DNA from 2 places in the Thermomonas mangrovi genome. Region 1 is predicted to be linked to the other one. Evidence: riboswitches for the same ligand, from Rfam matches in the RefSeq annotation. Region 1 holds a riboswitch; the other holds the start of a gene.
The links. A riboswitch is a leader RNA that binds a small molecule or an ion and turns the genes downstream of it on or off. The one in region 1 is predicted to bind molybdenum cofactor.

Region 1 (4,204 bases):
GCCGCCACCGGCAGCAGCCAGTGGCGGGTGTCGACCACGCGCGCGGTCAGTCCGTCCTGGTAGGCGGCGACCAGCAGGATCGGCACCGCCACCGAGAGCAACAACAACAGCGCGCCGGCGCCGGTCAACGCGCCCGCCACGTGCAGCCGGTGCATCGGCCGGTGCAGCAGGTTGAGCCACTGGTTGGGCTTGCGGTAGCTGCCCATCTGGTACAGGCCCAGCAGGGCGCCGGCCACGGCGTACACCGCGGCGAATATCTGGTAGACGAAGATGGGTTGCTGGGCCATGTCCACCATGCGGCTGAGGAAGCCCAGCACCACGAGGTTGGCGAGGAATGCCGCGATGGCCCACAGGCGGAAGCGCAGCAGCTCGCCCTTGAACAGATCGATCATGTGTTGGTCCTCTTGCGTGCGTCAGGCCGCAGCCGGCGCCGCGTGGTTCTTGGCCAGGAAGGCGTTGACGGCGCGGTCCAGGCTGACCGGCATCGACTGCACGTTGCGCGCGCCGGCCTCGCGCAGGAAGCGTTCGAAACCGGCGTCCTGGTCCAGCACCAGGTAGTGGTGCAGGCCATCCAGGCGCTGCGCTTCCAGCAGGCCCGGCACCGTGTGCAGTTCGGGGCCCTTGAACGGTACGTCGGCCACCCAATGGCTGACCCGCGCGGTGAAGTCTTCCGGCGCCGACATGTGCTTCAGTTGCCCACGCTCGAGGATGATGAGGTTGTCGGCGACGCGCTCGATCTCCTCCATCTGGTGCGAGCAGTACACCACCGTGCAGTCGTCGGCGGCGTTGCTGTACAGCAGCGACTCCAGGAACGCGCGCTTGGCCACGACATCGAGGCCCAGCGTCGGCTCGTCCAGGACCAGCAGTTCCGGCCGCTGCGCCAACGCCAGCGCGAGGTTGAAGCCGGCCCGCTCCCCGCGCGACAGTTGGCCGACCTTCTGCTCCGGCAGCACGTGGTAGTGGCCGATCACGCTGTCGAACGCCTGCTGGTTCCAGCGCGCGTACTGGTGCTTCTGCATCGTCGTCACCTGCGACACGCGCATCCAGTTCGGCAGCGTGTGTTCTTCGTTGACGAAGCCGATGCGCGCGCGGTCCTGCGGCGTGAGCGACTGGCTGTCGCGGCCGAGGATGCGCGCCTCGCCCGAGGTCGGCGGCAGGAAGCCCATCAGGATCCGGAACAGGGTGGACTTGCCGGCGCCGTTGGCGCCGACGATGGCGTGGATGCGGCCGCGCGGGATCGCCAGGTCGAGGTGGTCGAGCGCCAGCTTGCGACCGTAGCGCTTGCTCAGCGCGCGGGTCTCGATGACGCAGTCGTTGCTTGGGTTCATGTGGGTGCTCGATGTCTGTCAATCGCGCTCAGGCGATCTTCCGGGGAGCCAGTTGGCGAAATTCTTCGGCGACGCGCGCCTGCACCTCGTCGGGCGGGTAGCCGAGCGGGATCACGTCGTTGACGAAGCGGCCGATGGCGTCGTCCAGGCGGCGTTCGCGTTCGTCGTCGGACAGGCGCTGGCGCGGGGTCGCCACGTACAGGCCCATGCCCTGCCGGGATTCCAGCCAGCCTTCAGTGGTCAGCTCGGCGTAAGCCTTGGCCACGGTGTTGGGATTGATCGTCAGCTGCTGGGCCAGCCCGCGCACGCTGGGCAGCTGGTCACCGGCGCCGAGTTCGCCGGTGGCGATCTTCATCCGCACCGCATCCACGATCTGCCGCCCGATCGGGCGCGGATCGCCGGTGGCGACCTGGATCATCAATGGACTGGTGCGGGCCATGGCGTCGTCCTATCTGTACTATTTGCGCTAGTACAGTGCGAACAGCCCGCGCCGGTCAAGCTGGTCTGCGACGAACCGGGGCGATCGCGGTCCGAACCGTCGATTCCGCGGCAGGAGCCCGGCGCGCGGCGGGATGCCGGGGCGGTAGCGCTGTATCCGGCCCACCACATCGGCCGATCCCTGCACTACACTGCGCCGGCAGCCCCGGCTGCACTCCGAGTCGCAGGGCCTTCGCTTCGGCATGGCCCGGCGACCGTGGCGTCCCTGCCACCCGGTGCTGCTGGAAACGGCATCGCCCCCCGTGCTTGGAAAGGAGCAAAACACGATGGCGTTGCTGGCGGACCGTTTCGGCCGCACGTTCCCGTACCTGCGCCTCTCGGTGATCGAGGCATGCAACTTCCGTTGCAGCTACTGCCTCCCCGACGGTTACCTGGGCGCGAAGCAGCGCCCGGCGCCCTTGTCTCGCGAGGAAATCGCACGCCTGCTGCGCGGCTTCGCGCAGGTGGGCCTGCGCAAGTTGCGGATCACAGGGGGCGAACCTAGCCTGCGCCGCGACCTGCCGGAAATCATCGCCAGCGCCGCGGCGGTGGGCGGCATCGAGACCATCGCCCTCACCACCAACGGCACCCAGCTCGACAAGCGGGTCCAGCGCTGGCGCGAGGCCGGGCTGACCCACCTCAACGTCAGCGTCGATGCGCTCGACCGCGAGCGCTTCCGCGCGATCACCGGCCATGACCGGTTGCCGGAGATCCTGCGTGGCCTGGACCTGGCGCACGGCCTTGGCTTCGGCGCCATCAAGCTGAATGCGGTGCTGCTGAAGGGCTTGAACGACGACCAGCTGCCGGCGTGGCGGGACTACCTGCGCGACCATCCGGTCAGCGTCCGCTTCATCGAACTGATGCGCACCGGCGACAACGCCGCGTACTTCGAGCGCCACCACCTCCGCGCCAGCGCGCTGGAGGAACAACTCCTGGCCGACGGCTGGCGGCTGCAGCCGCGGCCCGGCGACGCCGGCCCGGCGCGCGAGTACGCGCATCCCGCCTTTGCCGGGCGGATCGGGATCATCGCGCCCTACTCGAAGGATTTCTGCGCCGGCTGCAACCGACTGCGGGTGACCCACACCGGCGACTTGCGGCTGTGCCTGTTCGGCAACGTCGGCATCCCGCTGCGCCCCTGGCTGCAGGACGATGCCGACCGCGACCGCCTCGCCGCGGCGCTGCAATCGCAACTCGGGCTGAAGGCCATCGGCCACCAGTTGCATGCAGGCGAGACGGGCCTGACCCCCAACCTGTCCACGATCGGTGGCTGACATGCGCGCGACCACGCCTGCGTCCGGGTTCCACATGGCGGATGTCCGCGCCAAGCAGGCCACCGCGCGACGCGCCGTCGCGGTCGGCGAGCTGCATGCCGGCGCTGTCGGCTACGCCGCGCTGGTGAACCGCACCTTGCCCAAGGGCGACGCGCTGGCGATGGCGGAGGTGGCCGGCCTGCAGGGTGCCAAGCACGCCTCGCAACTGATGCCGCTATGCCACCCGCTGGCGCTGGAGTACGTCGACGTGCGCTGCGTCGCCGTGCCCGAACGCCAGGCGATCCGCGTCTACTGCGAAGCGGCGCTGACCGCCAAGACCGGCGTGGAAATGGAAGCCCTGGCCGGCGCGACCGCGGCCCTGCTGACCCTGTACGACCTCACCAAGCCGGTCGAACCGGCACTGTCCCTGCAGTCCGTGCGGCTGCTGTTCAAGGCCGGCGGCAAGAAAGGCGTGTGGTTCCACCCCGACGGCATGGACGCCGCCGAACTGGCCCACTACCGGCCGCACGACCCGGCACCCGCTGCATGAACGAGCCGCTGGCGTTCGACGCCGCGCTGGCGACGATCCGCGACTGCTGCCGGCTGCTCCCGGCGGAAGCAGTGGCGCTGGTGGACGCCGCAGGGCGCGTGCTGGCGGCGCCCGTGGAGGCTCCGCGCCCGCTACCGCCGTTCGACAACGCCGGGATGGATGGGTTCGCGCTGCGCTGGACCCCGGACCTCGCCGCCGGCAGCGAACTCGCGGTGATCGCCGAGCAGGCGGCCGGGGACGGGATCGCCGGGCAAGCGGCCGACGCCTGCAGCATCATGACCGGTGCGCGGCTGCCGGACGGGCTGGACACGGTGGTGCCGGTCGAGGATTGCCGGGTGCTGTCGCGCGATGCCGAGGGGCGCCCGACGCGGATCGCGCTGGTGGCGCTGCCCGCTGCCGGGCAATACGTGCGCCGCGCTGGCAGCGATGTCGCCCCGGGCCAGCACGTGCTGGCCGCGGGCGTCCGGCTCGACGAAGAGGCGCTGATGGTCCTCCGCGGGATCGGGCTGCGCAACGTGCTCGTGCGCCGCCGGCCGCGCCTCGCCCTGGCCTGCACCGGCCGCGAGCTGGTGGATGCCGATGGCGCCGAACTCGCCCCG
Region 2 (4,204 bases), on a different contig from region 1:
GGCGGACTGGCGCTCGAACGTGCGCAGCAGGTGCCTTGGGCGAATGCCACCGGCGGCTCCACCGCGTACATGCTGGTGGAGCCACGGCTCGAGCGTGGCCCGCTCATCCTGAAAGCCGGCTGGGAGCGCTTGGGCGCGGGACGCGGCCGCGCCTTCCAGACGCCGCTGGCGACCCTGCACGCCTTCAACGGCTGGGCCGACAAGTTCCTGGTCACGCCCGTCAACGGACTGCGCGACACGTATGTGTCGGCGCAACGCGGGATCGAACTCGGCGGCCGCAAGGGAAAGTGGGAAGTGGCCTACCACGACTTCCGCGCCGACCGCGGCGGCAGCGGCTACGGACGCGAGCTGGATGCCTCCCTCGGCGTGACCCTGCTGCCGGGATTAGACGTGCTGGCCAAGCTGGCCGACTACGACAGCGACGGCTTCGCCCGCGATACCCGCAAGCTATGGCTGCAGGTGGAATGGTCGCTCTGACGGAACCGCGCCACGGCCTGGCCGGCCTGCATCCGGGCAACTTCGCGCTGGTCATGGCCACCGCGATCCTGGCCCAGAACCTGCGAGTGCAGGGCTTGCCGCGCCTGGCCATCGCCCTGGCTGCGTTCGCGGCGATTGCCTACGTGTTGTTGCTGGTGCTCAGCCTGCTGCGGGTTTTCCTGGCACCGCGCGCGGTCGGCCAGGACCTGCTGGATCCAGCGCTGGTGTTCGGCTTCTTCACCCTGGTCGCGGCCACCGACCTGCTCGGCGTGCTGGCGATGCAGGCCGGGCTACCACTGCTGGCGAAGGCACTGTGGGCGTTCGCCTTCCTGGCCTGGTGCCTGCTGCTCTACCTGGCGTTCGCCGTCCTCACCTTCCTGACCCACGAACGCAACGTCAACATCGTCCATGGCGGCTGGCTGATCGCGATCGTCGGCACCCAGTCGCTGGTCGTGCTGGGCGCGTTGCTGGTACCGGAACTGGGCGAAGCCGGTCGCTACATGCAGGTGGAAATCCACATGCTGTGGGGGTTGGGGCTGTGCCTGTACGCGATCTTCGTGACCTTGTTCTGCCATCGCATCTTCTTCCTGCAACTGACCCCGGACGATATCGGTCCATTGCTGTGGGTGGTGATGGGTGCCGCCGCGATCTCCGCCAACGCCGGGACCGCGCTCGCCTCGATCGAGGCCCCGCTGTCGTTCCTGGCAACGCAGCGGCCGTTCGTGGACGGCATCACCCTGATGCTGTGGGCATGGGCGACCTGGTGGATCCCGCTGCTGGTGCTGTTCGGGGTGTGGAAGCACGTGGTGAACCGGCGCCCGCTGCGCTACCAGCCGGTGATGTGGAGCCTGGTGTTCCCGCTGGGGATGTACGCGCTGGCAAGCGCCAGGCTGGGGCTGGCCACCGACATGCCGGCGCTGGGCTGGATCTCGACCGGGATGACCGCGGCGGCGGCGCTGGCATGGTCGCTGACCCTGCTGGGCCTGGCCCGGCATCTCGCCGGGCAATGGCAGGCGCGAGGCGCACGCGGGTGAGCCGACATGGCAACGGCCACGCTTGACCCGCGTCAATGCCGGATCCGCCGGCCGCGGATTACACTGCCCCTGCAGCTCGCGCTGCACTCCGAGTCGCATGGCCTTCGCCACCCCGGCATGGCCCGCGACCGTGGCGGCTCCGCCGCCACCCGGTGCCACTGGAAACGGTGTCGCCGCCCGCGCTTGGACAGGAGCACAACATGATGACCCTGGAGGACCGGTTCGGCCGGCGCTTCCCGTACTTGCGGCTCTCTATCATCGAGGCCTGCAACTTCCGTTGCACGTACTGCCTGCCGGATGGCTTCCATGCGCAAGCCGGGCGCCCGCAACCGCTGTCGCGCGAGGAAATCGCGCGGCTGCTGCGCGGTTTCGCGGCGGTCGGCCTGCGCAAGCTGCGGCTGACCGGCGGAGAGCCCAGCCTGCGCCGCGACCTGCCGGAGATCATCGCCTCTGCGGCGGCGGTCGGCGGCATCGACAGCATTGCCCTGACCACCAACGGCACCCTGCTCGACCGCCGGGTGGCGCGCTGGCGCGAGGCCGGGCTGACCCACCTCAACGTCAGCGTGGATGCGCTGGACCGCGCACGCTTCCGCGCCATCACCGGCCACGACCGCCTCGACGAGATCCTGCGCGGCGTCGAACTGGCGCAAGGCCTCGGCTTCAAGGCGGTCAAGCTCAACGCGGTGCTGCTGAAGGGCCTCAACGACGACCAGTTGCCCGCGTGGCTGGATTTCCTGCGCGAGCGCGACGTCAGCGTGCGTTTCATCGAACTGATGCGCACCGGCGACAACGCGGCGTATTTCCAGCATCACCACCTGCGCGCCGAATCGCTGGAAACGCAGCTGCAGGACGCCGGCTGGGCCCTGTTGCCGCGCGCGGCCGATGCCGGGCCGGCGCGCGAATACGCGCATCCCGGCTATGCAGGGCGGATCGGGGTCATCGCGCCGTATTCGAAGGACTTCTGCGCCGGCTGCAACCGCCTGCGGGTGACCCACACCGGCGACCTGCGCCTGTGCCTGTTCGGCGAGGCCGGCATCCCGCTGCGCGCGTGGCTGCAGGACGACGCCGACCGCGACCGCCTGGTCGCCGCACTGCGCGCGCAGCTCGGCCTGAAGGCGATCGGGCATCGCCTGGTCGAAGGCGAAACCGGGCTGACCTCCAACCTCTCCACCATCGGCGGCTGAATGGACGCAACCTCCCCTGCTGCTGGCTTCCACATGGCCGACGTCCGCCGCAAGCGCCCTACCCTGCGGCGCGCGGTGGCGGTCGGCGAACTGCATGCTGGGCCGGTCGGCTTCGCCGCGCTGGCCGGCAAGACCCTACCCAAGGGAGATGCACTGGCGATGGCCGAAGTGGCCGGCCTGCAGGGCGCCAAGAACGCCGCGCAGCTCATGCCGCTGTGCCATCCGCTGTCGCTGGAATACGTGGACGTGCGCTGCGTGCCGGTGCCCGAACGCCACGCGATCCGCGTGTACTGCGAAACCTCGCTGACCGCCAAGACCGGCGTCGAGATGGAGGCGCTGGCCGGCGCCAGCGCGGCGCTGCTGACCCTGTACGACCTGACCAAGCCGGTGGAACCGGCGCTGGCCATCGAGGCGGTGCGCCTGCTGTTCAAGGAAGGCGGCAAGAAGGGCCTGTGGATCCACCCGTCCGGCATGGACGAGGCCGAGCGCGCGTATTACCGCCCGCGCGGCGATGCGCGGCTGGACGGCGAAACCGTCGCCGTGGTCACCCTCAGCGACCGCGCCGCCGCCGGCGTGTACGAAGACCGGAGCGGCGCGCTGCTGGAGCAACGCCTGCAGTCGATGGGGGCGAACGTGCGCCGGCGCCTGCTGGCCGACGGCATCGAACCGCTGGCGGATGCCCTGCGCGAGGAAGCCGCGCTCGGTACCCCGCTGGTGCTGTGCACCGGCGGCACCGGCTTCGGCCCGCGCGACCTCGCGCCCGAGGCCCTCGCCAGCGTCGCCACCCGCGATGCGCCGGGCCTGGCCGAACTGTTCCGCAACGCCAGCAGCGCGCACACCCCGCTGGCGTGGCTGAGCCGCAACCGCTGCGCGCTGGTCGGCGACGGCACCCTGGTGGTCCTGCTGCCGGGCAGCCCGAAGGCGGTGGCGCAGGGCCTGGACATCCTCGGCCCACTGCTGCCGCATGCGCTGGCGATGATGCGCGGGCTGCCGCACGCATGAGCACGATGCTGTCGATGGACGACGCGCTGGCGCGGGTCCGCGCCTGCTGCGCGCCCCTGCCGGCCGAGCGCGTGGCGCTGGCCGATGCCGGCGGCCGGGTGCTGGCGACCGCGGTGGACGCACCGCGCGACCTGCCCCCGTTCGCGAATTCGGCGATGGACGGGTTCGCCCTGCGCTGGCGCGAGGGCCTCGCTGCCGGAACGGCGTTGCCGGTACTGGCCGAACAGGCCGCCGGCGACGGCATCGCCGGGCAGTCCGAGGGCGCCTGCAGCATCATGACCGGCGCGCGCGTCCCGGACGGGCTGGACACGGTGCTGCCGGTCGAGGACTGCACGGTGGTGTCGCGCGACGACGACGGACGCCCGACCGCCATCGTGTTGAACACGCTCCCGCGCCACGGCCAGCACTTGCGCCATGCCGGCGAAGACGTGGCCGCCGGCCAGCGCGTGCTGGAGGCCGGCGCGCGGCTGGACGAGGAAGCGCTGCTGGTGCTGCGCGGGATCGGGA

Region 2: it holds a riboswitch for molybdenum cofactor, as region 1 does, so the genes downstream of both, moaA (GTP 3',8-cyclase MoaA) here and moaA (GTP 3',8-cyclase MoaA) in region 1, are expected to answer to the same signal.

The regions. Positions count from the first base shown of each region.
Region 1 is NZ_JAPEVV010000002.1:145,245-149,448, forward strand. Features, by position in the region: gene ON759_RS04380 (hypothetical protein) at 1-392, opposite strand, end outside; gene ON759_RS04385 (ABC transporter ATP-binding protein) at 414-1,328, opposite strand; gene ON759_RS04390 (GntR family transcriptional regulator) at 1,357-1,767, opposite strand; molybdenum cofactor riboswitch at 1,969-2,099, shown strand; gene moaA (GTP 3',8-cyclase MoaA) at 2,093-3,076, shown strand; partial or broken gene ON759_RS04400 (cyclic pyranopterin monophosphate synthase MoaC) at 3,078-3,590, shown strand; gene ON759_RS04405 (molybdopterin molybdotransferase MoeA) at 3,602-4,204, shown strand, end outside.
Region 2 is NZ_JAPEVV010000007.1:179,181-183,384, reverse strand. Features, by position in the region: gene ON759_RS11210 (alginate export family protein) at 1-477, shown strand, start outside; gene ON759_RS11205 (tellurite resistance/C4-dicarboxylate transporter family protein) at 465-1,511, shown strand; molybdenum cofactor riboswitch at 1,586-1,721, shown strand; gene moaA (GTP 3',8-cyclase MoaA) at 1,712-2,695, shown strand; gene moaCB (bifunctional molybdenum cofactor biosynthesis protein MoaC/MoaB) at 2,729-3,697, shown strand; gene ON759_RS11190 (molybdopterin molybdotransferase MoeA) at 3,694-4,204, shown strand, end outside.